4 regions of the Bacillus sp. ISL-35 genome follow, and region 1 is predicted to be linked to each of the others. Evidence: riboswitches for the same ligand, from Rfam matches in the RefSeq annotation. Region 1 holds a riboswitch; each other region holds the start of a gene.

Evidence for each region. Region 1 has a riboswitch for S-adenosylmethionine ahead of J7E38_RS21525 (sugar ABC transporter substrate-binding protein). Riboswitches for the same ligand answer to the same signal wherever they lie in the genome.
Region 2: linked by a shared signal. The riboswitch ahead of J7E38_RS10690 (methionine biosynthesis PLP-dependent protein) and the one ahead of J7E38_RS21525 (sugar ABC transporter substrate-binding protein) in region 1 are both predicted to bind S-adenosylmethionine.
Region 3: linked by a shared signal. The riboswitch ahead of J7E38_RS08405 (methionine ABC transporter ATP-binding protein) and the one ahead of J7E38_RS21525 (sugar ABC transporter substrate-binding protein) in region 1 are both predicted to bind S-adenosylmethionine.
Region 4: linked by a shared signal. The riboswitch ahead of J7E38_RS13240 (methionine ABC transporter ATP-binding protein) and the one ahead of J7E38_RS21525 (sugar ABC transporter substrate-binding protein) in region 1 are both predicted to bind S-adenosylmethionine.

The regions. Positions count from the first base shown of each region.
Region 1 is NZ_JAGGQK010000021.1:73,831-81,412, forward strand. Features, by position in the region: gene J7E38_RS21510 (formate/nitrite transporter family protein) at 1-299, shown strand, start outside; gene J7E38_RS21515 (ABC transporter permease) at 362-1,366, opposite strand; gene J7E38_RS21520 (sugar ABC transporter ATP-binding protein) at 1,368-2,864, opposite strand; gene J7E38_RS21525 (sugar ABC transporter substrate-binding protein) at 3,064-4,164, opposite strand; SAM riboswitch class I at 4,265-4,369, opposite strand; gene J7E38_RS21530 (dynamin family protein) at 4,522-7,266, opposite strand; gene J7E38_RS21535 (hypothetical protein) at 7,567-7,582, shown strand, end outside.
Region 2 is NZ_JAGGQK010000006.1:254,425-262,006, reverse strand. Features, by position in the region: gene J7E38_RS10695 (M4 family metallopeptidase) at 137-1,768, shown strand; SAM riboswitch class I at 2,176-2,286, shown strand; gene J7E38_RS10690 (methionine biosynthesis PLP-dependent protein) at 2,439-3,554, shown strand; gene metC (cystathionine beta-lyase) at 3,551-4,732, shown strand; gene J7E38_RS10680 (bifunctional homocysteine S-methyltransferase/methylenetetrahydrofolate reductase) at 4,732-6,594, shown strand; gene metH (methionine synthase) at 6,575-7,582, shown strand, end outside.
Region 3 is NZ_JAGGQK010000004.1:496,673-504,254, forward strand. Features, by position in the region: gene J7E38_RS08400 (O-acetylhomoserine aminocarboxypropyltransferase/cysteine synthase family protein) at 1-1,038, shown strand, start outside; SAM riboswitch class I at 1,149-1,263, shown strand; gene J7E38_RS08405 (methionine ABC transporter ATP-binding protein) at 1,518-2,543, shown strand; gene J7E38_RS08410 (methionine ABC transporter permease) at 2,536-3,204, shown strand; gene J7E38_RS08415 (MetQ/NlpA family ABC transporter substrate-binding protein) at 3,219-4,052, shown strand; gene J7E38_RS08420 (carboxymuconolactone decarboxylase family protein) at 4,154-4,525, shown strand; gene J7E38_RS08425 (YuzK family famiily protein) at 4,791-4,943, shown strand; gene sufC (Fe-S cluster assembly ATPase SufC) at 6,339-7,124, shown strand; gene sufD (Fe-S cluster assembly protein SufD) at 7,143-7,582, shown strand, end outside.
Region 4 is NZ_JAGGQK010000008.1:59,899-67,480, reverse strand. Features, by position in the region: gene J7E38_RS13265 (carbohydrate ABC transporter permease) at 1-187, opposite strand, end outside; gene J7E38_RS13260 (ABC transporter permease) at 272-1,258, opposite strand; gene J7E38_RS13255 (hypothetical protein) at 1,453-1,632, shown strand; gene J7E38_RS13250 (ZIP family metal transporter) at 1,849-2,664, opposite strand; gene map (type I methionyl aminopeptidase) at 2,922-3,665, shown strand; SAM riboswitch class I at 3,839-3,942, shown strand; SAM riboswitch class I at 4,033-4,138, shown strand; gene J7E38_RS13240 (methionine ABC transporter ATP-binding protein) at 4,225-5,256, shown strand; gene J7E38_RS13235 (methionine ABC transporter permease) at 5,246-5,896, shown strand; gene J7E38_RS13230 (MetQ/NlpA family ABC transporter substrate-binding protein) at 5,913-6,749, shown strand; gene J7E38_RS13225 (M20 family metallopeptidase) at 7,006-7,582, shown strand, end outside.

The DNA of each region.
Region 1 (7,582 bases):
TTCTCTGTAACTGGCTCGTTTGCCTGGCATTCTTCCTGCCGATGTCGATGAAAGGCGACGGGGCAAAGATGTTCGCGATGGTGTTTTTCGTTTACTGCTTCTTCATTTCCGGCTATGAACATAGCATTGCCAATATGTGCACCTTTGCCATCAGCATGGTTCTCGACGACCCGCAGTCTGTGACCTTTGCGGGTGTGATTCATAATCTGATCCCAGTGACGATCGGCAACCTGATTGGCGGCGGAATCATGATGGGCTGGATGTATTACTATGCGAACTCTCCGTTTTTTGAAGAATGAATGTAGGATAAAAAGAAAGCCGGATTTGGGTCGCTGCCCAATCGGGCTTTTTTACTTGCTCATCAATGTTTCTGCTTATAATAAGTGATCCCCAGTGCAAATGCCAATACGGTCCCCTTCACGATATCCATTGCATAATATGGGACCGACATCATGACTAGCCCATTTTGCAAAATGCCGATCAGCACTGCCCCGATGAAGGCGCCGAATGCGTTCGGTTTTCCGGCCCCGAGGACGGAGAAGCCGATAAAGGCGGCGGCCACAGCATCCATTAAATATGGCGAACCCGCATTGATTTCTGCGGTCATGACACGGGAAGCCAGAACGATGCCTCCAATTGCCGCGAATAGAGCCGAAAGCAGATAGGCAGCTGTTTTATAGCGGTTGACCGGGATGCCTGAAAGTCTTGCTGCTTCCTTGTTCCCTCCGATGACATACATATAGCGGCCATGCTTTGTGTATGTCAGGAAAATATGGACGATGATCACGGCAACAGCCATGATAAGGATGATCCACGGTACCTGCCCTATTTTTGCAAAAAACGGGCTGATTATTCCTGTGGAAAAACTGCCGTCTGGCAGGATCATGTTTTCCGAGACAGTAGCGCCCTTTGTATAAGTCAGTGCCGTTCCCTGGATGATGAACATCATCGCCAGAGTCATCAGCAAGTCCGGGATCTTCAGCTTGACGATCATCAGCGAATTGAGTGCGCCCACAATCAAGGCTGCCGCGATTGCGGATAAAACGGCAATCAGGGTGTTCTGCGAAAACCAGACGAACATCGAGATGACAACCGCATTGGATAACGAGGCCACAGAACCGACCGATAAATCGAAACCATCCACCGTCAGGGAGATGGTGATGCCAATCGCGATGATGGTCACGATGGAGATCGACCTTAAGATATTGACGACATTGTCGCCGTTGATAAAACTCGGGTTCGCAGCCGCGAAGACAGCGATCAGCACAAAAATCGTCAAAATCGTCCCGTACTTGTAAAGGAACTGGAACAGCTCAAATGTCTTTTTCGGCGGTGTTTCCTGCTGCAATGGGAGTTTGGCTTCCATCCTATCTGCCTCCTGTTGAATAAAATAATAGTTCTTCTTCTGTTGTTTCGGCGGTTGCGAGCTCCTTGACCGCTTCACCATCATAGAGCACGTAAACCCGATCCGTGATGCCGACAATCTCGGACAGTTCGGAGGAAGCATAGATGATTCCCTTACCCTGAGCTGCCAGTTTTGCAATCAGCTCGAAAATATCTCTTTTCGCGCCTACATCGACACCCTTGGTCGGCTCGTCAAAAATATACACATCAGCATCGGCAAGCAGCCATCTGCCAATCGCCACCTTCTGCTGATTCCCGCCTGATAAGTTTTCAACTTTGGCCGATTCTGAAGGGGTCTTGATGCCAAGAGCTTTTATGTATTCCTGCGCTGTGTTCTTTTCAGAGCGCCGATCGATAAAGCCAAATAGCTTGGAAAAATTTTTCAAGCTGACGGCTGACAGATTGGAGCTGACTGACTCTGCCACCAGGACACCTTCCTTGCGGCGCTCTTCCGGAACCAACGCCAGTCCGCTTTTTACCGCCGCATGCGGGCTCGTCAGTTTGAGTTCTTTTCCATTAAGCCTCACTGTGCCGCCAACAGTTGGTGACGCGCCAAAAAGTGCTTTGCACAACTCCGTCTTCCCTGCTCCTACAAGGCCGGCAATCCCGACAATCTCCCCTGCCTTTACATAGAAGGAAGTGTTTCTCACTTTGTCTCCATCCGATAAGCCTGCCACTTCAAGCAGAGTATCTCCGAGTGTATTCGATCTTGCCGGAAACTGATCTTCCATCCTACGGCCGAGCATATATTCAATCACCTGCTGTGGTTCCAAGTCCGCAGTTTCCTTTTTTACAATGAACTCGCCATTCCTCATGATGGTAACCTCATCGCATATTTCAAAGATTTCCGGCATCCGGTGGGAAATGAAAATGATGCCTACATTCCTTTTAGCTAAATCGCGGACAATCCGGAACAGTTCCGTTGTTTCAGTATGGCTGAGAGGAGCGGTTGGTTCGTCAAGGATCAGAAATGAGCAATTGCTTGAAATCGCCCGGGCAATCAAAACAAGCTGTTTTTCCGCAAGCGTCAGTTCCCCGGCAAGCTTTTTCACAGGAAGCTTGAGGTTCATGCCCTTAAGAATGTCTTCTGCCTGCTTGAACAACTGCTTCCAATTCATCCAGTGCCTGTTGTCCAGACTCTGAACTGTTTGGTTGAGCATGATATTCTCGCCCACAGTCAGCGACGGGATAATGGCTGTATCAACCTCCTGGTAAACTGTCTGGATCCCGAGCTTTTGCGCATGAGCTGGTGTCCTGATTTCCACACTCTCGCCATCAAGCTGGATTCCCCCCGTGTAATGATCATGCGCACCGGAAAGCACCTTCATCAATGTCGACTTGCCCGCTCCGTTCGCTCCGATCAATGCGTGGACCCTGCCAGTTGCCGTATTGAAATCCACACCGTTCAAAGCCCGAACTCCCGGAAACTCAATACTGATGTTTTTCATATGAAGCATCATCCGGGTTCCCCCTCCCTACCATTCTGCAAAGCAGACACTCTCTTAGTTTGAGAGTGCCTGCTTTGTTTTTCACAACTGGAAAAAACCACGTGTAATTTCCAGTTCGCTATTAAAGTGAAATTCTCGCCATCCAAATTGAAAAGTCGCTATATAATAATTTTTCCAGCTATAAAAACTTCTCAACAAACCATTTCAATGGTTATTTCTTATAGTGATCTTTCAATTTTTCCATCCAATCTTCTAAAAATGCATCCGATTTGCCCCATCCGTCGATGATTTCAGCCAGATTTGCCATGTTGACTGGATTTTTCGACTGCTGAAGCTCTTCCTGTGAAATCAGTGACGCTTCAAGGTCGTATGATGCCGGTGTTTCTTCGCCAGCCAGCTTTTTCGCCAGCAATCTCATATTCACTTCACCGATCAGCTTCGGATCAACGGCTGCTGTGTATTTCCATGGGCTGCCTTCTGCCTGGATCTCCTGAAGGTCTGCATTGGAAACATCGATGCCGTAAATCTTGATTTCATTGCGGCCAGCTTCCTTGATGGCACGCGCTGCGCCAATCGCAAATGCATCCCATGTCGCGAAGATCGCGTCAATTTCTCCTTTTGGATGTTTGTTCAGCATCGCTGCAACTGCATTCTGCGTTTGTACGCTTGTATCGGCTGCGGCAACTCCGAATCTCTCAACCTCTTTAATTCCAGGGTTCGCCTTCAGCGTTTCCTGGTAAACTTTATTTCTTCTGACCATTGGCGGGAAGCCATCGACCCAGAGGTAGACAATATTCGCTTCACCGTTCTGATCCTTCACAAGCTGGTCGAGCGCCTGGGTTGCGAGTGCTTCGTCATCCTGGGAAGTGAGTGTCACTCCTTCAACCTGGGCGAGATCAGGATTCGAATCGAACGTCACGACACTTTTGCCCTTAGCCGTCAATTTTTTTACATCGTCTACAGTTGCTGCATCATCTCCATGTGAGATGATAAATCCGTCATAGTCCTGCTGGAGCCCCTGGTTGATGGCGTCATGGAATTTTGCTGTATCTCCGTTAGCAGTGAAAACGTCGACCTTGAAGCCAAGCGCTTCACCCTCTGCCTTCGCTCCGGCTAAAAATTGTGCAGTATGATCATCTCCGCCAATCTTGCGGATGACTTTGATTTTGACTTCCTCACCTTTTGCAAAACGATCCGGAACTCCCTCAACAGGACCGCTTGCCGTCTTCGTTTCTCCTCCGCCGCAGCCCGTCAGCAGCAATGCTGAAGCGACCGCTGTTAAAAATACCTTTTTGAATCCTACTCTTTTCATTTGCATTTCCCCCTTAGTGTGTCTGCTCAGCTAACCCAAATAAAAAAACCTCTCCAGAAAAGAGAGGTTTCGAACACAATGGTGAAAAGGTCAGATTCCTCTCTTATCTTCCAAAACATATCGTTTTGCAGGATTTAGCACCAATTCCTGATGGAACGGTTGCCGGGCGTCATAGGGCCAGTCCCTCTGCCACTCTTGATAAGAGAATTTCGTTATTTAATTAATCTGGCAAATTGATAAACTTTACTTTAAACTCCTGTATTCATATTGTCAATATTATTATGAAAATTTAATTTTTATACCTTTCTATCTCGTAAAAAAAGAAGATTCCCAAATCCGGGAATCTTCCTTTTACAATCAACCCCTGCCGGCTGCGGTCATCCATTCAAACTGACGAAGTTTCACTTCAAAAAGTGTCAATGGATCGCGGTACAATTCCGGGTTGATCCTCAATTTTTCCAATTCGTTCTTACCGTGTTCAATTTCGCTCTTAGCTTCTTCTACCGATTCTTCAAGAACGCTGAATGGCTGTTTGAAGAACAGATTCACATCGCGTTCAATCGATTTTTCGAAGATCTCGAATTGCTGCAGGAACCTCTTGGCGATGGTTACGCCAATTTCATAATAATCCTCTGTCTCCAGATAGGATTTATACCTGTTATAAAGCATCGTATTATTTTGCGGCAGCACTCCAAGCAGCTTCCCGGCGCTTTTCAGGAAAAATGCTTGAGGTGTCGAGCGGTTCATGATGTTGACCTTCTCGTAGTGAACCCCATTCGTCATCCGGTCCGCGTCGCGGCGCCAATCATCGAGTACCCTGAAATCACAATCAAGGCTGATCCGTTCTTCTCCGTACATCGAGTTAAAGCCCTCTGCCATTTCGCCCAGATAATTCTGGCTCTGGTCAAACTCATCTTTCGAAAATTGGATCCAGTCATTCAAATCGGCATGGAACTTTGGCAATACCGTTTTTTCCAGATATTCTTCGATTCGCTTGTTCATTTCCTCGTCCATTTCCGAATGGATGTTGCCAAAATCACTGTCCTCTGTCACCAAGTCCGAGCAGCTGCGCAGTAATTCCGGTACCTTCTCGATGATTTCCGCACGCGTTTCATCCTTGATTTTACGGAATGACTTCTGGATGGAGCGTGACTTTTCCTCTTCAATATCGCCCAACTGATTGATCGCACCATTCAGCTTGCTGACCATTTCCTCATTCCAGCTGATGGATTCCATATGGTTATTCTCGATTTCAACCCGCTTATCGAGCAAATACGTGATCCCCCGTCTGACAAAGAACTGCAGTTTCGCGGTGCGTTCCTGGTCAAGATCGACTGCGTTTCTGGTTGTTTTAATAAAATTCGAGAAATCCTTCAGCTGCTGCGCATTATCATAATTGGATGAGAAGGCGAACATTTTTGCATCCGGATAGTATTGGCTGACTTCTGCCCATGTCTGATCGAAAACTTCCGCTGCTTCCTGCTGTCCGTATATTACATCGATTTTATTCAACAGGAAGTGAATATTCAGATCCGGGAAGAATTCAGATATTTTCCCGAGGATATCCCTTTCTTTTTCCGTAAAAGGATCACTCGCATTGAGGACGAACAGCAAACTATCTGCAAATCTCAAGTAATTGTAGAGTGGATGCTTATCATAGTTATTGCGGTTGACCCCGGGGGTATCAATCAATGCCAGGTCGTGATCGCGCAGGAATGGGAAGTGTGCCTTGAAATCAATGATGGTTTCATTCTTATGATTCTTCCGGCTGACACCCGCTGCCTCCTTAAAGTCCTCAACATCCGTGATCTGACGTATTTCTGTATCGGTGATTTCATAGGCTGCCGGATTTTCCTGATCCATGAACCGAATGACCGCTGCAGTCGGGGCAGTAAGCAATTCTTCGCCCACGATTGTGTTGACGAAGGAAGACTTTCCATTGCCCGAAACGCCGGCGACAAGCATATTATGGACATTGGACTCATGTAGCTCCTGGACCATCCACTTAATCTTGTTGCCAACCTCAATTTCATGCTCTTCGGCCCATTTGATGATCGACTGGAACAACATCATGCTATCCTTATAGCCATCATGGTACTCATTTGAGTTCAGGACCAAGGTCTCGGCGTCATGTATCGCCGAAGCCGTAATCGATCCTGGGAATACCTCATTCCAGGCAATGATGGATGACGCTGCGACAAGGCTGTTCACCGGGCTTGTTATTTTCAGCCAGTTGGTCAGCATTTCCGGGATCAGCGGTGAAATTTCCTTGATCAGCATGTCTCCATTAATCAATTCAAAATAGCTTTCCTGATAGACCGCTGACAATTGTGTCCAGCCATCTCTCCTGTTTCCGTCCATCCCGCTGAATAATTGATTGAATTCCCTTAACCATGCCATGTAGGTGCTCTCGTTCCGGTAGCTTTGCCATAGGGATACAGCGAGCTGTTCAAACCGGCTTCTGTCCACCTGGAATAACACAGATAATGCCTCGTTAAAATAGCCAGGGGCGAATCCCGCGGTATGTCCCTGTTCAACATACTGGTTCAAGACATCAAACCATTTTGGCGACTCCGTACGGATTCCTTCGTTGACAGCAAGCTCGACAGCATTATCCCAGTCATTTTGCTCCTCGAAAAAGGAACGGGCGATTTCGGTCACACCTGGATAATCCGGATCAAGTGCCACTGCTTTTTTAATGACAGCGACCGCTTTAGCAAGCTTACCCTGCTCTATGTAAAGTGATAACAGCTGCAGGCCGCTCTCGATTTTCAGCACATCGCTATCTGTCTCAATTGAAAGGAACAGCTCTTCCGCCGATGTCAGCAGGCCAAGCTCCAGGAACGCATCCCCCATGTTCTTTTTTGCCCATGGCTCCAGCTCATTCGTGATGTTTTCCCATTTAAAAATCGCCGCTTCATAATCTTTATGGTGAAAATAAACCTCACCCTGCGCATAGCGGATGTATGCCAAGTCCGGCATATCATTCTTCTGCTCGGCAAGGTAGAGCTCTCCAAGTACCTGGACTGGATGTGTCCTGTTACCTGAATCCATATAGGTTTCAAAATACGACTTTTTGATTAATTGCTCTTCAAATGTCATGACTTTCCTCCGACCTCTCGATAATATCAATCCAAAAAAAGAGCCCTCAGACTCCTTCAGGCATGAAAAAATTGTTTTAGATAACTATTCTTTTTCCCTTATGGTGCTTGCCCTCAAACCTTATCATTGTATTCTATCAGACTATTTTTCATTCAAGATTTCAGGAAGCTTTCAGTTGTGCTACAAGCTCTGAAAAATATGTAATGTTTTTAATAAACCATCCAGTAATTTGGCAGTTCCTGTCGAAATTTTTAGGACTTCTATATCTTTCGTACTAGCTTTCTTATTTCTGGGGATAAAATGAAGTTTGTCACAC
Region 2 (7,582 bases), on a different contig from region 1:
TCCCCCCAAAAAATTTTCCCAACATGGTGATTCGACATTTTTAGACTTCATTGTTGAAATGTTCAGACAACTAAAGTATAACTATGATAATCTACTAATTTTTATTAGCTAGAATTCGATTTTAGGAGGAGTTCATTTGAAGAAGAAAGTCGTATCATTAAGTTTAACAGCAAGCTTGGCATTGAGCGGAATGGTTGCAGCTACGGGCTTTGCAGCACCATCAGCAGATTCTCCAGCCAAGAAATTCACAAAAACACATGGATCACCTGAATTTGTTGCAGGCAATCTGACTAATCCATCGGAAAAAGCAGCAAAGGATGTTGTTCTTGGATATTTAAATTCTTCAAAAGGAAAATATAACCTCAGTGCAAATGATAGTTTCGTAGTCAAATCACAGGAAACAGATCAGCTTGGCGGAGATGTAGTCCGCCTTCAGCAAGTATTTAACGGTGTTCCTGTCTGGGGAGCTGACCAGGCTGCCCGAGTGGATGAATCAGGAGTGCTTCAAGTCTTCAGCGGTACTGTCAGCAAAGGCTTGGGCGAAAAGCTAGTAAAGGCCTCAAATAAGAAGTCACAGAGAGATGCAATTGCAGCAGCTGAAAAAGATCTTGGCTTCAAACCAGATTACGAAGCAGCTCCATCTGCTGAATTGGTTGTTTTTCCTGCTGAGGACCAGGCAGTATATGCCTACCATGTGACATTGAACTTCCTCAGTCCGGAACCTGGCAATTACCAGTACTTTATCAATGCGGTAACAGGTGAAATCATTAATAAGTACAATGCCATTCATACTGCCGGCAAAGTCAATCCTTCTTTAACCGGTACTAATACTGTTGGTTCTGGTGTCGGGGTGCTGGGCGACCAGAAATCATTGAATACTCTACTTTCGAATGGTTCTTATTACCTACAGGACAATACTCGTGGAAATGGTATATTCACTTACGATGCACAAAACCGTCAAAGGACTCCAGGTACCCTTTGGGCTGATGCCGATAATAATTTGAATGCATCCTATGATGGTGCGGCAGTGGATGCTCATTACTATGCAGGTCTGACTTATGATTACTATAAAAACAAGTTTGGCCGGAATTCGTATGACAACAAAGGAGCAGCACTGAAATCCACTGTTCACTATAGCAGAAGTTACAACAATGCTTTCTGGAACGGGCAGCAAATGGTTTATGGTGACGGCGATGGAACTACCTTCATCCCGCTTTCCGGAGGCCTTGATGTTGTCGCGCATGAATTGACTCACGCTGTGACAGATTTTAGTTCGGATCTGGTTTACCAGTATGAATCGGGCGCACTGAACGAAGCGATTTCGGATATCTTCGGTACACTCGCTGAATTCCATGACAACAATAATCCTGATTTCGAAATCGGCGAAGACATCTATACACCAAACAAGACTGGTGACGCACTCCGCTCCATGAGCGACCCGACCAAATACGGCGATCCAGATCACTACTCCAAGCGTTATACTGGAACGTCCGATAATGGCGGAGTCCACACAAACAGCGGAATCATCAACAAAGCGGCCTACCTTCTTAGCCAGGGCGGCACACATTACGGTGTGACGGTTTCTGGAGTCGGTACTGAAAAATTGGGTGCAATCTTCTATCGTGCAAACACGGTCTATTACACATCTTCAACGAACTTCAGCCAGGCGCGTGCTGGAGCTGTACAAGCTGCTAAAGACCTGTACGGATCAACTTCTCCAGAAGTCGATGCAGTCAATAAAGCTTTTGATGCAGTGGGAATAAACTAATAGCTTCATATTCATTCAGACTGGCTCTTGTTCGAGGAGAGCCAGTCTTTTTATGTGGTCCCTTTTGAAAAACCGTTGTTTTCCGATTAAGGTCAAATGCTGCATTGGTGACCTTTTTTATAATATCCCTAGATTTTTGGTCCCCAATCTCCTTTATTGGTGCCCTCTTTTATGGATTCCTAAATTTTTGGTCTGCAATCCCTCCTTTTGAGGCCTGTTGTCCCTCATGATTCTCGTACAAAATCAAAATCCTATTTTGTGACACACGCCATTATCGATAAACGCCTTTGTCCGGCTATCTTCTGCAGTAAGTTCAATCACCAATACTTCACCGCTTTAATTAAATGATTGACAATCTTCTATAACAGCGTTAATATTTAGAGAAATTTAATAATTCAATTTATGTAATCTTATCGAGAGAAGCTGAGGGTCCTGGCCCAATGAAGCTTCAGCAACCATCAACTTTGTTGAAAAGGTGCTAATTCCAGCAAGTTTTTTAAAAACTTGGCAGATAAGAAGTTGGCTGATATTTTAAAAGTCTTCTTCTTGAGAAGGCTTTTTTGTTTTTAGTTTTCATTTTTCGCAATTATTCTGTGAGTTACTAGTTTAAAAGCGATCATTTTTAAAACAAACATTGCCTCCTGCCAATCAATCATTAGGAGTGAGTATATTGGTGAAAATTGATACCAAGTTAGCACAGCTAGGCAATAGGAGTGAATCTGCAACTGGTGCGGTGAATCCTCCCATTTATTTAACGACAGCGTATCGTCATGAAGGGATTGGACAGTCCAGCGGTTACGATTATGTCCGTACCGGCAACCCAACTCGCGAAATTTTGGAAAAGGCGATTGCCGATCTTGAAGAAGGCACACGGGGATATGCATGCAGTTCCGGAATGGCGGCAATTTGGACCGTTCTCTCGTTATTCCAGTCTGGCGATGAATGGATTGTCTCAAAAGATTTATACGGAGGTACTTACAGGCTTCTTGAGCAAGGTTTCAAAAAATGGGGATTACTTAGTACATACGCAGACATGTCTAATTTAAATGAAATCAAAGCAGCCATCAATCCTAATACGAAGGCGCTGTTTGTGGAAACACCGACAAATCCTTTGATGGAACAGGCTGATATCCAGGCGATCGCGCAAATAGCGAAAGAGAACGAGATATTGCTGATCGTGGATAATACCTTCTACACTCCCCTTCTGCAAAAACCATTGACTCTAGGTGCGGATATTGTGATCCACAGTGCGACGAAATACCTTGGCGGCCATAATGATGTGCTGGCAGGATTGATCGTTGCCAGGGGCGAAAAAATCTGTGATTCCCTTTTCCTCCATCATAATGGGGGCGGAGCGGTGTTAAGCCCGTTCGATTCTTGGCTTCTCCTTCGCGGCATGAAGACATTGTCATTAAGGATGGAGCGGCATGAGCGGAATGCCACGGCACTGGTTGAATTCTTGGAGAATCATGAAGCCGTAAAGGATGTCCTTTATCCCGGCAGAGGCGGAATGATTTCGTTCCGCGTCCAGTCTCCTGCCATGGTCAATCCGTTTTTAAAAAGTCTTTCCACGATCACTTTTGCAGAAAGTCTTGGAGGCGTTGAAAGTTTCATTACCTACCCAGCTACACAGACACATGCTGATATTCCGGCTGAAGTCCGTGAACAAACCGGCGTTTGTGACCGGCTGTTGCGATTCTCTGTCGGAATTGAGGACTGTGATGATTTGATTGATGATTTGCAAGCGGCACTTAAGAAAGCGATTGAGGAGGCTGGAGTTAAATGAGCCATCCATATACCTTCGAAACCCAGCTGCTCCATAATAAATATAAGGTGGATCCTGCAACTGGCGGAGTAAGTGTTCCAATCCAGCACGCTTCTACCTTCCATCAGTCTTCTATCGATCACTTTGGAAAATATGATTACAGCCGCAGCCTCAACCCTACCAGAGAAGCTCTAGAGGATATAATCGCAGAATTGGAGGGCGGTGTCAGGGGATTTGCTTTTTCATCGGGTATGGCTGCGATTTCTACTGCCTTTATGCTGCTTTCGCAGGGAGACCATGTAGTGATTACCGAGGATGTTTACGGTGGTACATACAGGATGGTAACTCAGGTTCTGAACCGTTTTGGAATTGAACACACATTTGTGGACATGACAGACCTAAATGCCGTGGAACAGGCGATCCGCCCTCACACCGCATTGCTCTATGCAGAAACACCTTCGAACCCTTTATTAAAAATAACGGATATCCGTGCACTTAGCTCAATTGCCAAAAAGCATGGAGCCTATACTTTTGTGGACAATACCTTCATGACCCCCTACCTCCAGCGGCCACTGGATCTGGGAGCTGATATCGTGCTTCATAGCGCCACAAAGTTTCTGTCCGGCCACAGTGACACAGTTGCTGGCCTGGCGGTTGTAAAGGATGAAAAATTGGCAAACAAGCTATATTCCCTTCAGAACTCCTTCGGCGCAGTCCTCGGTGTCCAGGATGCCTGGCTGGTGATGAGAGGAATGAAGACATTATCTGTAAGGATGGACCAATCCCAGGAAAGTGCAAGGAAGATTGCACAATTTCTAAAAGGCCAGCCTTTAATCAAGAATGTATTTTACCCAGGCCTGGCAAGTCATGCTCAGTCGGACCTTCAAGCTCAGCAGGCGGGTGGTCCTGGGGCTGTCCTTTCTTTTGAGTTTGCAAACGAAGGCCTCCTTCCTGGATTTATTAATTCTGTTAAGTTACCGGTTTTTGCAGTCAGCCTCGGGGCGGTAGAGTCCATCCTCTCCTATCCCGCAAAGATGTCACATGCAGCAATGCCTCTTGAAGAACGCAAGCTAAGAGGAATCAGTGATGGTCTCCTCCGGCTTTCAGTGGGACTTGAAAACGCCGAAGACTTGATTTCGGACTTTCAGCAGGCCTTATATGCGATTGAAGCGGTACCTGCTAACAGGGAGGGATTATAATGAATTTCCTGAAACGTATGGAAAATGAAATTTTAATAGCTGATGGTGCGATTGGTACCCTCCTCCATTCCTATGGAGCTGGTACCTGTTTCGAAGAGTTGAATCTCTCTCAGCCAGAAGCGATTGTAAAAATCCATAAGGCCTATATGAACGCCGGAGCCGACCTGATCCAGACGAATACATATGCTGCCAATTATATAAAACTTGAAAGATATGGACTTGAAGACCAGGTGAAGGAAATAAACAGTGCAGCAGTCCGGCTTGCCCGTCGAGCTGCAGGCAGCGAAGCTTATGTGCTCGGCACTATGGGCGGCAATCGCGGAATCAGGCCGTCAGCCATTCCCATCGAAGAGATCAGGAGGAGCTTCCGGGAACAGCTCTATTGCCTGCTTCTTGAAGGCGTGGACGGACTGTTGCTTGAAACCTTTTACGATATGGAAGAAATAGAGACAGTACTTGAAATTGCCAGAAAGGAAACAGATTTGCCGATTATTGCCCAGGTATCGCTTCAGGAAATAGGCATCATGCAGGACCAGACCCCTCTCCAGGAAGTTTTCAATAGACTGGAGGAGCTTGGTGCTGATATTGTCGGGCTTAATTGCAGATTAGGTCCCCACCATATGATTTCAAGCCTTGAACAAATTGAGCTTCCGACAAAAGCGTTCCTATCAGCGTATCCCAATGCTGGTTTGCCATCCTACACGGATGGAAAGTTCCACTATGAGGGAGACCCGGAATATTTCAGGAAAGCCGCCCGCAGCTTCCGTGACCAGGGCGTCAGGCTAATCGGCGGCTGTTGCGGAACCACCCCTGAACATATTGAAGCATTAGCTGATGAGCTAAAGGGTTTGCAGCCAGTCATTGATAAGAAAATTTCGGCAAAAAAAGCCAGGGTTGTGGTCGCTCCAGTAGATGTTAAACGGCCAGAAGCTCCCCTGCATGAATTAGTAAAAGAACGCCCTTCGGTGATCGTCGAGCTGGACTCTCCGCGGAAACTTGATACTACCCGCTTTTTTGAAGGAGCGAAGGCTTTAAAAGAAACTGGAATCGATGCCCTGACACTGGCGGATAATTCTCTTGCGTCACCAAGAATTTCAAATTCCGCCATCGGCCATTTGGTAAAAGAAAAGATCGGAATGCGGCCGCTTGTCCACCTGACTTGCAGGGACCGGAACATTATAGGGCTGCAGTCACATTTAATGGGGCTGCACACACTTGGCCTTCATGATGTCTTGGCAGTTACCGGAGACCCCGCCCGTGTGGGTGATTTTCCAGGAGCCTCTTCTGTTTTTGATGTTTCTTCCTTTGAATTGATCGAGATGATCAAACAGTTCAATTCAGGACTCTCCTACTCTGGCAAAGATTTAGGCCAAAAAGGCGCCTTTTCCATCGGAGCGGCCTTCAATCCAAATGTGCGCTCCATTGATAAAGCTGTCATGAGGATGGAAAAGAAAATCAAGGCTGGTGCAGATTATTTCATTACCCAGCCGGTCTACTCAGAAAAAATGCTTCTGGCAGTCCATGAAGCCACAAAGCATCTGGATACACCAGTCTATATTGGACTGATGCCGCTTACGAGCAGCAGGAATGCAGAATTTCTCCATAATGAAGTTCCTGGCATCAAGATTTCACAGGAAATACTCGAAACGATGGCGAAATTCAATAATGAACCCCTTCAATCCAAGAAAGAAGGCATTGCCATCACGAAGGGTTTGATCGAGGCTGCCGCAGAACTATTTAACGGGATCTATTTAATCACCCCTTTCATGAACTATGAAATGAGTGTCGAATTATCTGGATATGCCAATGAATACAGCAGCCTTCTAAAGAGGAGGAAACAAAATGTCAACTTTGTTAATTGAGCAGATGAAGCAAAAAATCCTCATCATGGATGGTGCAATGGGAACAATGCTCCAGCAGGCTAATCTTTCCGCAGATGACTTTGGCGGTGAAGAATTCGAAGGCTGTAATGAAATCCTGAATCTTACTGCACCCGAAGTGATTGAACATATACATCGAGAATATTTCGCTGCTGGCGCAGATATCGTAGAAACCAATACATTCGGTGCCACGAGCCTGGTCCTTGACGAATACGGTTTAGGCCATAAAGCTTATGAAATCAACAAGAAAGCCGCATTGATCGCCAGGGCAGTTGCAGACGAGGGATCTTCTCCTTCCCAGCCCCGATTTGTGGCTGGCTCGATGGGACCCACAACGAAAACATTGAGTGTTACCGGGGGTTCCACTTTCGAGGAAATGTCGAAAGCATACGAAGAACAGGCCCTCGGCTTGATCGATGGCAAGGTGGACATGCTGCTTCTTGAGACCAGCCAGGATCTGCTAAACGTCAAAGCAGCATATAGCGGTATCAAGCGCGCTTTCGAACAAAGCGGCAAAGAACTTCCGATCATGATTTCTGCCACAATCGAACCCATGGGTACTACACTAGCCGGCCAATCGATTGAAGCATTTTATATTTCGGTTCAGCATATGAATCCCATTGCCATAGGGCTGAACTGTGCAACAGGCCCTGAATTCATGCAAGAGCACCTTCGCTCTTTGTCTTCCCTCTCCCAGTCCGCAGTCAGCTGTTATCCTAACGCTGGACTGCCGGATGAAGAAGGTCAATATCATGAAACTCCAGATACTCTTGCACAGAAACTTTCCGATTTTGCCACACAAGGCTGGCTGAATATCGTCGGTGGCTGCTGCGGTACCACTCCGGCCCATATAAAGGCGATTTCGGAAAAAATGAAAGAACGGGCGCCAAGGCAGACAGAAGTAAACCCGCTTCATATGGTATCTGGAATCGAACCTTTCATCTATGATGATCCAACCTTAAGACCGATC
Region 3 (7,582 bases), on a different contig from region 1:
ACGATGGCTATTTTGAATATTGCCCATGCAGGGGATGAAATCGTTGCAGCCTCTAACCTGTACGGAGGGACTTACAATCTATTTGCCGTAACCTTGCCGAAATACGGAATCAACGTTCACCTGGTGGACCCTGATGACCCTGAAAATTTCAGGAAGGCAATTACTCCTAAAACCAAGGCGGTCTACGCGGAAACAATCGGAAATCCAAGTCTCAGGGTATTGGATATTGAAGCGGTTGCGGATATTGCCCATGATGCTGGTGTTCCGTTGATCATCGATAATACATTTGCGACTCCATATCTATGCCGCCCGATTGAACATGGCGCAGACGTCGTCATTCACTCAGCTACCAAGTGGCTTTTAGGAAACGGTACAGTCATGGGTGGAATCATCGTCGATGGAGGAAAATTCGACTGGAGATCCCCTAAGTACCCTGGTTTCAATGAACCGGACTCCAGCTACCATGATATCGTTTATAGTGAAGCGATTGGGGCAGCCGCATATATTGTTAAGGCGAGGGTCCAGCTGCTGCGCGACCTTGGCCCGGCCATCAGCCCGCAGAGTGCCTTCCAATTCAATCTTGGAATCGAAACATTGCATGTCCGCATGAAAGAGCATGTCGCCAATACGCGTAAAATAGTAGACTATCTTGAGTCACACCCAGCTGTTACCTGGGTCACCTACCCTGGACATGACTCTCACCCTGATAAGCATTTGGCAGACCGCTACCTTCCAAAAGGTGCAGGATCAGTTGTGGTATTTGGCATCGAGGGCGGCAGGGAAGCTGGAGCAAAACTGATCAACTCATTGACACTATGGTCCCATGTTGCCAATGTCGGCGATGCGAAGAGCCTGGTTATCCACCCTGCAAGCACAACACATCAGCAACTTGATTCAGATGGACTTAAAGCAGCAGGAGTACCGGAGGATCTGATCCGTCTTTCTGTCGGGATTGAAAATGTTGAGGACATCATTGAAGACCTCGAGCAGGCGATCGAAAAAGCAACTGGAGTACCAGGAGTCACGGCAAGAGCGTAAAATCCAGGACCTGCCAAAAGTATTTGAAAATAATTTTATTGACACCCTTTTTTATTACATGCTACAATCACTTTCGTAACTTAAAACCGATTCTATAATTTAATAGCGTGCTCTTATCAAGAGAGGTGGAGGGAAGTGCCCGATGAAGCCCGGCAACCGTCAGTAAGCTTGCTTATCTGAAACGGTGCCAATTCACTCAAAGCTGATGGCTTTGGCAGATGAGAGAAAGGATACAGCCTACGATTATGCCTTTCTGCTTATTTGCAGAAAGGCTTTTTTATTGCCGAATCGATCCAATACGATCCTGAGGTGTTTTTTACAAGAGTATTTTCTTCCCGGAAGGAGCACCCATTTTACCTGAAGTTTGAATTTTTTCGCTTAGGGAATGGGAAACTAGATTGATAACCTTCTTATTAGGATGGAAGATTTAATGGTTTATTGAGTTTAGAATATAGTTGTTGCAAAAGAGGGGGAGTCAATTGATAACGATAAAAAAAGCCAGAAAGATTTATCCTTCAAAAAAAGGCGAAGTTAAAGCGGTAGATGATGTCAACCTTGAAGTGAAAGAAGGCGAAATCTTTGGCGTCATTGGATATAGCGGCGCAGGTAAAAGCACATTGATCCGCATGTTGAATGGTCTTGAAATCCCAACTTCAGGTTCTGTCGTTGTGGCAGGCAGGGAAGTTTCAAGGATCAAGGGTGCGGAATTAAGGAAAGCAAGACAGGAAATCAGCATGATTTTCCAGCATTTCAACCTTCTCTGGTCAAGGACGGTTGCAGATAATATTGCATTCCCTCTTGAGATTGCAGGAGTGCCGAAATCCGAGAGAGACAAGAGGGTAAAAGAATTGATCACGCTTGTCGGTCTTGAGGGCCGTGGCGATGCTTATCCTTCACAATTAAGCGGCGGGCAGAAGCAGAGGGTCGGGATTGCCAGGGCTCTGGCGAATAATCCGAAAGTTCTTCTCGGTGACGAAGCGACGTCAGCACTTGACCCGCAGACGACCGACCAGATCCTGGATCTTCTCGTTGATATCAATAAGAGGCTGGGGCTTACCATCGTCCTGATTACTCATGAAATGCATGTCATCCGTAAAATTTGTCACCGGGTTGCAGTCATGGAGGGCGGAAAGATCGTTGAGACCGGGCCGGTATTGGATGTGTTCAAGAACCCGCAGCAGCCAATTACGAAAAGATTTGTCCAGCAGGTGACTGAACCGGAGGAAACAAAGGAAACAGTAGACCATTTACTTGAGCGATATCCGCATGGACGGGTCATCCAGCTGACATTCGTAGGAGAAGGGGTCGAACAGCCGCTGATCACCAATCTAATCCGCAAATATGCCATCACGGTCAATATTGTGCAGGGGAAAATTTCTCAGACACAAAGCGGATCGTATGGAACCTTGTTCATCCATCTTGATGGTGAAGAGGAAGAGCTGGCCCGTGCGATAGAATTTATCGGCCAGCATGAAGTCGGCGTGGAGGTGATTTCGAATGGCTGAAACTTTATTCCCGAATGTCAACTGGGACCGCATGTGGGAGGCGACAGTTGAGACACTATACATGAGTGCCATTTCCGTTGTCGCTACCTTCATAATTGGAGCCATTCTTGGACTGTTGCTCTTCTTGACATCGAAGGGCAATATATGGGAAAACAAACCGGTCAATGTCGTACTGAGCGCAGTGGTGAATATTTTCAGATCCATCCCATTCATCATTTTGATCGTCCTTCTGATCCCTTTTACAAAATTGATCGTTGGATCAATGATTGGCGAAAATGCCGCATTACCGGCGCTGATTATCGGTTCCGCACCATTTTACGCAAGGATGGTTGAAATCGGTTTGCGTGAAATCGATAAAGGAGTCATCGAAGCAGCAAAGTCGATGGGAGCAAAAACGACGACCATCATCTGGAAGGTTCTGTTGCCTGAATCAATGCCTGCATTGGTTTCAGGCATCACAGTGACCGCGATCGCGCTTGTAAGTTACACGGCGATGGCTGGAGTCATCGGCGCAGGCGGTCTTGGAAACCTTGCCTACATGGAAGGATTCCAAAGGGGCCGGAATGATGTCACGCTGATGGCGACCATCATTATCTTGATCATTGTATTTTTAATCCAGATTATTGGCGATTCCATCACCAGAAAATTAGACAAGAGATAAAGGAGAGATTGACATTGAAAAAATGGTTATTAGCACTTTTAGCATTGGTTTTAACAGCAGGACTTACAGCTTGCGGATCATCTGAGGAAAAAACAGAAGGCGGCAAGGAAGAAAGCAAGAAAATCGTTGTTGGTGCATCAAACGTACCTCATGCTGAAATCCTGGAAGAGGCGAAACCGCTTCTTGAAGAAAAAGGATACGAAATGGAAATCAAGACATTCAACGACTATATTGTTCCAAACAAAGCATTGGATTCAGGAGAACTTGATGCGAACTACTTCCAGCACATCCCTTACCTCGAGTCACAAATGGCTGAGAATGGCTATAAGTTTGAAAATGCTGGCGGAATCCACATCGAGCCAATCGGTGTATATTCTAAAGATTACACAACTCTTGATGACCTTCCAAAAGGTGCCCAAATCATCATGAGCAGCTCTGTAGCAGACCATGGCCGAATTTTGACAATGCTTGAAAAAGAGGGTCTGATCACTCTTAAAGACGGCGTGGAAAAAGTAAAAGCAACAATCGACGATATTGAAGAAAATCCTAAAGAATTGAAGTTTGGTACAGAATATGAAGCAGCATTGCTTCCGCAGATCTTCAACAATGGTGAAGGTGACGCTGTTCTAATCAATTCAAACTACGCGATTGACGCTGGATTGAACCCATTGAAGGATTCTATCGCAATTGAGGAAAGTGACTCTCCATATGTAAACGTCATTGCCGTTCGTGAAGGCGATGCAGACAAGCCGGCAATCAAAGCACTTGTGGAAGTTCTTCATTCTAAAGAAATCCAGGACTTCATCCTTGAAAAATATGAAGGTGCAGTCGTACCGGTAAAAGAATAAACTTTGGAAAGCAGGCGAAAAGCCTGCTTTTCTTTTTGTCGCATAACCCGCTCTGAAATTCAACATACTAACCGAGAAAAAAGCAGATTGGAGTGGAAGCAATGGAGCATCATTATGAACCTCGGAATTCAACAGAAGCAGCTCTTCATGAATATAAACAGGGACTGGGCGTTTTTACGCAAAAAATGCCGGAGCTTGCAAGACATTATAATGCTTTTACGGAAGTGTGTTTTCAGGAAGGGACACTGACACAAAAAGAAAAGCAGCTGATCGCTCTAGGGATTTCATTGTATTCCCAGGACGAATACTGCATCATTTACCATTTAAAAGGCTGCCTGGACCAGGGAGCCACTGAAGAACAAATTTTGGAAGCAGTTGGGGTGACAGCGGCTTTTGGCGGCGGGGCGGCCATGAGCCAGGCAGTCACACTTGTCCAGGAAGCCATGGCAGAACTGAATACTTTAAAGCAGTAAAAGCTGTTGTAATCAGATTAATTGATTGCTGACTAACAGGAAAGGCTTCATTTGGGAGGATATTGCCAGTATTCTAAGAATGGCAGAGGTGAGGCCTCCATAGACCTCCTCATTCCATTACATCCAAAAATTAACGGTTTTAAACGCTTTGATAGTGGTAAACAAAAGGTGTTACCATTGCAATAACAAAAAAACGCTTATTAAAAGCGAAAAACCGAAGGGATGATTCACTATTAGTCAGCTAAAACTGAACTACACAAGTGAAATGGAAAAGGCGATGCATGGAGCTCATGGAATTAGTTACGAAGTCTACAGCATGAACCATGACGCAAGAATGGAAGTCGAAAGAAAACGCGAGCAAGATTATATCAAAAGCCAACGGATGGTCGCTGACCTGGACCGAAAAGTCCACTCGTAAGCGACGGGATATATAATAGAAGAAAAAATTGGAACCAGTGTATTTTTTGCACTGGTTTCTTTATTATTTATGGTAAAAATGAAGATGGTTTTTTAGAAATCGGGTTTCAGCCGGATCAGGATCTGGATCGCCCTTTATTTTGACAGGTTCGAGGTGATAGGGTGTAAAGTTGTCAAGAAAACCTCTTTATTTTGACAGGTTTGAAGCGATTGGATAGAAAGCTGTCAAAAAAGCCTCTTTATTTTGACAGGTTCGAAGCGATAGTATGGAAAGTTGTCAAGAAAACCTCTTTATTTTGACAGGTTTGAAGCGATAGTATGGAAAGTTGTCAAGAAAACCTCTTTATTTTGACAGGTTTGAAGCGATAGTATGGAAAGCTGTCAAGAAAGCACTGTTATTTTGACAGGTTTGAGGCGCTAGGATGGAAAGCTGTCAAGAAAGCCCTGTTATTTTGACAGCTTCGAGGCTTTAGGATGGAAAGCTGTCAAGAAAGCCCTGTTATTTTGACAGGTTCGAGGCGATAGGATGGAAAGCTGTCAAGAAAGCCCTGTTATTTTGACAGGTTCGAGGCGATAGGAAGGAAAGCTGTCAAGAAAGACTTGTTATTTTGACAGGTTCGAGGAGATAGGGTGAAAAGTTGTCAAGAAAGCCTCTTTATTTTGACAGGTTAGAGGCGATAGGATGGAAAGTTGTCAAGAAACCCCTGTTATTTTGACAGGTTAGAGGGGTTAGCATGAAAAGCTGTCAAGAATCCCTCATTATCTTGACAGGTATGGAGTCGATAAGCGAAAAGCTATCTGAATCAGGATCGGCCTTGCTATATCGATTTACATTCCTGCTCATAAATCAAACGGATTTATCTGCCCTAACGCTATCCAGTACATTTTTTTATAACAGAAGGTAAAAAATAAAATGATGTACGAGCTGTGAGCGGGATATCCTGCTTTGCGGGGCTTGGTCTGGTAAAATGGAGATGAGTGTTCGAAACTCAGCGGTCGCCTTTCAGCAAGCTGAAAGGCGGGTGGCGGGAAGTTGAAAGAAGTAATTCGTGAAAACTGAAGATTCTTGATGAGATGATTCTAGATTAGTTTGTGTTGATTTTTGGCTCATTGGCGTGAAGCTTACGCTTCACTGGCTTTTCAGCTTACGCTGAAAAGCTGCCGAGATTGAATGAAACGCTGCGGGCAAACCCGTTTGCCCGGTCGTTTCACTCAATCTCGGCATGAGCCAAAAATCTGACATTAATCAACAGTTTTTGATATTTTTCTTTCCACTTCTAAGGTGTTGCTAACACTTTTCATTTGTTATAAGATTGTAATGAGAATAAAATGAGAATAGAGCTTTTGGCGGCAATAGTCGGCTTAAAATCTTTTCTATATTGACGGAGGTATTATTATGGCAGGATCTGTATTATCAATTAAGGACCTTCAGGTTGAGATTGAAGGCAAGCAGATATTAAAAGGTGTGAACCTTGAAGTTAAGGGTGGAGAAATCCACGCGATCATGGGACCGAATGGTACTGGTAAATCTACTTTATCTTCTTCTATCATGGGTCATCCAAAATATGAAGTAACGAACGGTTCTGTAACTCTTGATGGCGAAAATGTTCTTGAAATGGAAGTGGACGAAAGAGCACGTGCTGGTCTTTTCCTTGCGATGCAATATCCAAGCGAAATCAGCGGTGTAACGAATGCTGACTTCCTTCGTTCTGCTTTGAACAGCCGTCTTGGCGAAGGAAATGAGATTTCCCTGATGAAATTTATCCGCAAGATGGATAAGCAAATGGAATTCCTTGAAATGGATCTTGATATGGCACAGCGTTATCTTAACGAAGGTTTCTCCGGCGGTGAGAAGAAGCGTAATGAAATCCTTCAGTTAATGATGCTTGAACCAAAAATTGCAATCCTTGACGAAATCGACTCAGGTCTTGATATCGACGCATTGAAGGTTGTTTCTAAAGGAATCAACGAAATGCGCGGCGAAGATTTCGGCTGCTTGATCATCACTCACTACCAGCGCCTTCTTGATTACATCACTCCTGACCATGTTCACGTTATGATGCAGGGCCGCATTGTGAAGTCTGGCGGACCAGAACTTGCACAGCGCTTAGAAGCAGAAGGATACGACTGGATTAAGAAAGAACTTGGCATCGAAGACGAAACAGTTGGGCAAGAAGCTTAAGCGTTGGGGGGATTTATAATGACTACGGAAACGAAATGGGCTTTTGACCAGGAGTACATTACTTCCTTCTCAAAAGAAATGAACGAGCCGGTATGGCTGACAGAGCTTCGTGTGCAATCTCTTGCGAAAGCAGAAGACCTCTCCATGCCAAGACCGGATAAAACGAAAATCGATAAATGGAACTTCACTCAGTTTGAAAAGCTGCTTGTTGCAAGCGATGCTTTTTCATCATTAGATGAACTTCCTGAAGAAGTAAAAGCACTTGTTGGCAAGGAAGCAAAAGAAAACAGCCTGTATGTGCAGCGCAACAACAAGCCTGCATACCTCCAGCTTTCAAAGGAAATGCAGGAGCAAGGCGTTATTTTCACTGATATTTTCACAGCGGCGCGCGAATATAGCGACTTGCTGAAGAAATACTTCATGAGTGCTGTTAAAAACGACGAGCATCGTTTGACTGC
Region 4 (7,582 bases), on a different contig from region 1:
TTTTGGCCACTGTTACTCCAAAAGATGTGACGATTCCCGGAGTATTAAACACAGCTTTATAATTCTCAAATGTAAATTCTCTCGGCCACCAGTAAATCCCGCCCTTCATGGCATCAACACCATCATTCAGTGAATTGACGAGGACGTACCAGATCGGGTAGACCGTTATGGCACAGATAAAGAGCATGATCAGAATGTTAACATTGTCAAAGATGTATTCGCTTGTTGTTCGCCGGTTCCGTTTAAAAAGCTTAAACACAACCTCACCCCCCTAGAATAAAGATGTTCCATTCAGTTTTTTCGTAATCTTGTTAGCTGACAGGAGCAGGATGAAGGCGATGATCGCTTTCAATAAACCAACTGCTGTTGCGTACGAGTAGCGGGCATTCTGCAGACCCATTTGATAGACGTAAATATCAATTACGTTACTGGCGCTCTCATTCAATGAGTTACGCAAAATCAAGATCTGGTCGAAATTTGAGTTCAAGACACCGCTTACAGCAAGAATGAACAAGATTGTGATTGTTGGGCGAATTGACGGCAATGTGACATGCCACATTTTTTGGAAACGATTTGCTCCATCAATCGTGGATGATTCATATAGTTCTGGCGAAACACCAGCAATAGCTGCAAGATAGATGATTGCTGACCATCCAAGTTCTTTCCAAATATCCGAGAGAATGACGATGGTCCAAAAATTATCAGGTTCAGCCAGGAAATTTGTCCGCTCACTGATCAGCCCTAAACCTAGCAAAATATCATTGATGACACCGATATCCGCCAGCCAGGTAGTCAAAATCCCTCCAAGTACAACCCAGGAAATAAAGTGCGGCAGGTAAGAAATTGTTTGAACCGCTTTCTTAAGCTTCATGGATGTAAGTTCATTAAGCAAAAGAGCAAATATAATTGGAAGCGGGAAACCGATAATCAATTTAATCAAGCTGATTCCCAGAGTATTTTTTAGGACGATCCAGAAGTTCTCATCCTGAAGGAATTCTTTAAACTGCATCAATCCAACCCATGGAGCTTCCGAGATCGTCTTGATGATGCTATATTCCTTGAACGCGATGATCAGCCCATACATTGGGATATAGTTAAAGATGAACATCCATACTACACCGAGAAGCGCCATCGTCTGCAAATACTTTTGTGAAATGATTGTCTTTTTGATTTTTTTGTATTTTTCTTTTTTTGTTGCCTTTTCGATAATGGTGTCACTGACCTGTTGTTCGACTGGCTGTTCTATCTTGACTTCCATTTCTTCACCACCTTGGTTGCTTTGTCTTTCTTGTACCTTCATCATAAAAAAAAGGGCTTACATTTATAAGCCATCGAATTTTGCTTATGGTACCAATTTTTTAGTTTTGGAATAAATGGCCGAAATATTGATACCATCACATTGTTATCGTTTTCATTTTTTCGGGAGGCGAAGAATAACAGCTTGTCCTATTTATGAATTTATTACTTTTTTTGCAGACCCTGTTAACCAAGGCTGTTGATTTTCGTTCCAGGCGCTTCGCTTTCCGCTGGAAGAATAATGAAAAAGCCCTACTGCCGGCTTTTTCAAAAGGCAATTCTTCCTGGCTGGCGCTGAGCCTCCTCGTCGCTTTGCTCCTGCGGGGTCTCACCTGACCAGCTGCGCCCGCAGGACATTGATTAGCTTCCCGAATCAGCCCACGCACGAGGGAAATGCGTTAGCATTTTCGGAGGAGTCTTCGCGCCTTCCACTACAATCAACAGGGTTTAAAAATCAAACTTCAAATTCAACAGAGTCTTTTCATAAAAAAACCTGTGCACCAGACTTTTGAATGAGTCTGAAGCACAGGGTTCTAAGCTTTTATGCAGTTTTTATCCTAATGCCACGTCGAGGATCATCATGATGGCAAATCCAAACATGAGGCTTAATGAGGCGAGGTCGCTGTTGCCGTTTTCCTGGGACCCGGGGATCACTTCTTCGGCTACTACGAAAATCATCGCTCCGGCCGCAAAGCTTAACGCATATGGCAGAAGAGGCTGGATGAACATGACAGCGGCTGCTCCAACCATCGCGGCAACTGGTTCGACCATGCCAGAAAACTGGCCGTACATGAAGCTTTTCTTTCTTGACATTCCTACTTGCCGAAGTGGCATGGAAACTGCGACACCTTCAGGAAAGTTCTGGATCCCAATCCCTATCGCAAGCGCGATCGCACCCATGAGTGACGCTGAAGGAAAGCCTGCAGCTGCTGCTCCGAAAGCCACACCGACAGCGAGACCTTCAGGAATGTTGTGCAAGGTGATGGCCAAGACCATCAAAGTACTTCGTCTTTTCTTTTCAGGATGGATGCCTTCAGCTTTCTCCATCGATAAATTAGGGTGTAAATGGGGCATCAATTTATCTACGACCATTAAGAACAATCCGCCTAAAAGAAAACCCGTCGCAGCAGGCATCCAGCTCGGCAGGCTTCCTCCCTCACCCATCTCGATCGCAGGAGCAAGGAGTGACCAAAAACTTGCAGCAATCATAACTCCTGCAGCTAGACCCATCATACTGTCCAGGAATTTCTGGTTCGGATTTTTCGTTGTAAATACTAAGGCAGCGCCCAAAGCAGTCATTCCCCAGGTAAACAAAGTTCCAATCAGTGCCTGGACAACCGGATGGAAACCCATGAAAAATTCAAGCATATTTTTTCCTCCCAAGACTTGCTCTGTAATCAAATGTAACTCATTTTAATGTATTATATGGATGATGAAGTGGTGAATATATCTTGTTCTGCATAAATCAGACCGCTCTGAATTTGTTTTATCAAGATTACTACATTCTGAAGGTTATTCCAATCTTATTTATCTTTAATCTCCAGGCTCTGAATCTGATGAATGGATTTTCACCAAAAAAAGGGATACTCTAATAAGATAGTTCATACATGGAAGGGAAATAAGTCATGATTGCAAAAACAGAAGAAGATTTTAACGGATTAAAAGAAATTGGCAGGATTGTCGGCTTGATTCGGGATGAATTGGTACAGAAGACAGTGCCTGGGATTACCACAAAGGAACTTGATGAAGTCGCGGGTGCAATGTTTGAGGAGCATGGAGCAATTTCTGCTCCAAAGGGCGAGTACAATTTCCCTGGGTATACATGCATCAGTGTGAATGAAGAAGTCGCCCACGGAATTCCGGGAAGCCGCGTCATCAAAGAAGGCGATATCGTTAATATCGATGTTTCCGGATCAAAAAATGGCTATTTTGCCGATACGGGGATTTCCTTTGTCGTTGGTGAAGGTGACCCGCTTTTAACGAAGATATGCGAAACAGCTGTTGAGGCTTTTGAAGCGGGCTTGAAAAAAGCGAAACCAGGTTCGAAGAAAAGCGGACTTGGAAAGGCAGTTATGGCGACTGCGAGGAAGAACGGAGTAAAAGTAATTAAAAACCTTACCGGACACGGAATCGGGCGGACCATCCATGAAGCTCCTGACCACATCTACAACTATCATGAGCCATGGGATGATGAGCTCTTAAAAGAGGGAATGGTCATCGCTTTTGAGCCATTCATCTCCACACGTGAGGAAGAAGTTTTCCAATACGAACATGATGAATGGACTTATGTTACAGAAAATAGCTTTGTCGCACAATGTGAGCATACGATCATTCTTACTAAAAATGGACCGATTGTTATTACTAGATAGATTTCGAATTGAAACCCTTGCTGCTGCAGGGGTTTCATTTTTTTATGCATCCATCACAATTGATACTAAATTCCTATTTTTCGTATTTCTAAAAAAAATCCAACAAAATGATTGACACATTCTCTGCGACGCAGTAAAGTAATAAACAAGATTTATAACTTAATATTCGTTACTTCTTATCAAGAGAGGTTGAGGGACTGGCCCTATGACACCTCGGCAGCGGACTCCTTTGGAGGACTGTGCCAAATCCAGCAAGCAGCAGCTTGAAAGATAAGAAGAGGCCGACTTTTTAATTCATGTCCTCTTCTTTCTGAAGGGGACTTTTTATTTTTCCAAAAATCCCCACCTACAAATTCATATCGATACTTTCTTATCAAGAGAGGCGGAGGGACTGGCCCTATGAAGCCTCGGCAGCGGACTCACATATTGAGGACTGTGCCAAATCCAGCAAGCAATAGCTTGGGAGATAAGAAGAGACCTTGTCCAGCATCATTGCGGCATGCCCTCTTCCTGTTTCCGGGAAGAGGTTTTTTTATGCATTTACAAAGGAGGAAGACAGTTGATTACGTTTGAACAAGTGGAGAAAGTTTATGAAAGCCGCGGGAATAAGGTAGCGGCACTGAATGGAATTGACCTGGAAATCAAAGAAGGAGAAATATTTGGAGTCATTGGTTTTAGCGGTGCTGGAAAAAGCTCACTGATCCGCTGTGTGAATCTGTTGGAACGGCCGACATCAGGACGGGTGATTGTGAATGGCTGCGACATGACTTCTCTTTCAGCAAAAGAAGTCCGTGAGGTTAAAAGGAATATCGGGATGGTATTCCAGCATTTCAATCTCTTGAACTCCAAGACAGTCTTTGAAAATGTAGCGATGCCCCTCGTTCTCGGTAAGCTCCCAAAAGCGAAAATCAAAGAGCGTGTTTATCAGCTCCTCGAGTTTGTAGGTCTCGCTGATAAAGCAGACAATTATCCGGACCAGCTTTCAGGCGGCCAAAAACAGCGAATCGGCATTGCCCGGGCACTGGCAACCCAGCCTAAGATCCTGCTTTGCGATGAAGCGACATCAGCGCTGGATCCGCAGACAACAAGTTCAATTCTGCAGCTTTTGAAAAAAATCAACAAGGAGTACAACATCACGATTTTGATCATTACCCACGAAATGTCCGTCATCAGGGAAATTTGTGACCGGGTCGCTGTCATCGAGGAAGGAAAAATCATTGAGGAAGGCTCAGTATTTGAAGTTTTTTCAGCTCCCAAAACAGTTACAGCCAGGAATTTTGTCAGCACTATCATGAATGACAATATTCCAGATTCCGTCCACAGAATCATTAAGGGACATTCAGGGCTGCAAAAGGTATTCCGGATTAACTTCATTGGTGAATCAGCTGGCGAACCGCTGTTGTCACAGTTGTCAAAGAAGTTTGATATCCATGTGAATGTTCTGTTCGGAAATATTACCGAGCTGCAGGGAATTCCATTCGGTAACCTGATTGTCGAGTTCCAGGGAAGTGACAAAGAAATTTTGAGGGCACTTAATTTTATACATCAGCAAAAAGTCAACATAAAGGAAGTGACCGCACATGCTAGTTAACTCAGAACAAATCATACAGGCTTTAGTCGAAACACTGCAAATGGTTGCGTTCTCCCTGCTGTTTTCGGCAGTCCTTGGAGTGCCGCTGGGAATTGCGCTGGTCGTGACCAGAAAAGGCCATTTGCTTGAAAACGCACCTGTTTTCAACGTACTTAACAGTATCATCAACGTATTCCGCTCAGTGCCATTCATTATCCTGCTGGTCGCAATCATCCCGCTGACCCGGCTGATTGTCGGCACATCGATTGGTACGGCTGCCGCAGTCGTCCCGCTTGTCTTTTATGCAGGGCCGTATATTGCCAGATTGGTAGAGAACTCCCTGCTGGAGGTCGATCCGGGAGTCATTGAAGCAGCCGAAGCAATGGGAGCCACTCCCTGGCAGATTGTCTTCAAGTTCATTCTTCCAGAAGCAATGAGTTCACTTATTCTTGCTTTCACGATTGCAACAGTCGGATTGATTGGTGCATCGGCAATGGCTGGAGCCATCGGAGGCGGCGGCCTTGGGGATTTGGCGATTACTTATGGATACCAGCGTTTTGATACCCAGACAATGTTCATCACCGTTGGCATTTTAATTGTCATGGTTCAGGGACTGCAATCCCTTGGAAATATAACTGCTAAAAAAATCAGAAGAAGATAACCAGGAGGAAAACAAAATGAAAAAACTTTTACTAGCATTAATCGTACTTAGTCTGGCATTGATCAGCACCGCATGCTCCAGCTCTTCATCATCCGCGAAAGGCGGAGAAACTGTCAAAGTGAAGCTTGGTGTCAGCGGAACGGATCACCGGGTATGGGATTTTGTTGCCAAAAAGGCAGAAAAAGAAGGAATTGACGTCGAAATCGTCACGTTTTCAGATTATGTCCAGCCAAACCTTGCCCTTGCTGAAGGTGAATTGGATGCAAACTCATTCCAGACCGTTTCCTATTTTGACGCTTTTATCAAAGAACACAATCTTGACCTAGTCCCAATCGCAACCACACAGATCGCGCCAATGGGTATCTACTCCGAAAAATACAAAGACGTGAAAGACATTCCTGAAGGCGGAAAGATTGCTCTTGCAAATGAAGCGACGAATATGGGAAGAGGTCTTCTACTACTCCAGGAAGCAGGGCTGATCAAGCTGGAGGAAGGCTTTGACGGCATTGGCTCAATCGATAAAATCGTTGAAAATCCGAAGAACATTGAACTTGTGCCGCTTGTTGCTGGCCAGACACCAAGGGTATTGCCAGATGTAGCCGCATCAATCATTAACAACGGAATCGCAGTCGATGCAGGTCTTACACCAAAGGATGATGCGATCTTCCTTGAGAGTGCTACTGCCACTCCATACATCAACATCATCGCTGTCCGCGAAGAAGATAAAGACAATGAAACTTTGAAAAAACTAGCTGAACTTTACCAGCAGGATGACACGAAAGAATTCATCGAGAAAGAATACAAGGGAAATACGCTTCCTACCTTTGTGCCGCTTAGTGAGATTGGGTGGTAAAAAGAAATCACCTTTCTGCGACCGTAATTGCAGGAGCCTTCCCTTTTCGGGCGCAGCTTTGGTCATTCTGCGACCGTAATTGCTGAAGTTATCCCTTTTCTGGGCGCAGCTTTGGCTGTTCTACAACCTTAATTGCTGAAGCCAACACTCTTGGGTATCCACAGAAGGCTTGAACACTTAAGTTCTGATCAAAGGTTTTAAAGGGGGATTCCCCTGTTGCTCACTATTCTTAAGAAAGTTTAAAGGAGGAATCATGATGTCAACATTAATAAAATCATTAAAAGATATCATTACAGAAAATGTGGTACTAAACCAAGACCTTTACTTAACGACCAGCCATGAAATCCACGCACGCCCGGAAATCGGCAATGAGGAGTTTTTTGCTTCAGCCCGGCTAATCAAGATTTTAGAGGATGAAGGATTTGAAGTTGAAAAGGCGGTTGCTGGACACGAGACCTCTTTTGTTGCTCGCCAAAGGGCTGAAAAACCGGGACCATCGATTGCATTTTTGGCAGAGTATGATGCGCTGCCTGGGATTGGCCACGCATGCGGGCATAATATCATAGGAACAACCAGTGTCGCAGCTGCCATAGCTCTTAGCAAGGTATTGGATGAAACTGGCGGTGAAGCGGTGGTTTTTGGAACTCCTGCAGAAGAGGGCGGCCCAAACGGAAGTGCGAAAGGAAGCTTTGTGAAGCATGGCCTTGTTGAGGGAATCGATGCGGCTTTGATGCTGCACCCTTCAGGACAAACAAGATTGACATCAACTTCTCTTGCTGTAGATCCACTTGACTTTGAATATATCGGAAAGCCCGCACATGCAGCAGCGGCTC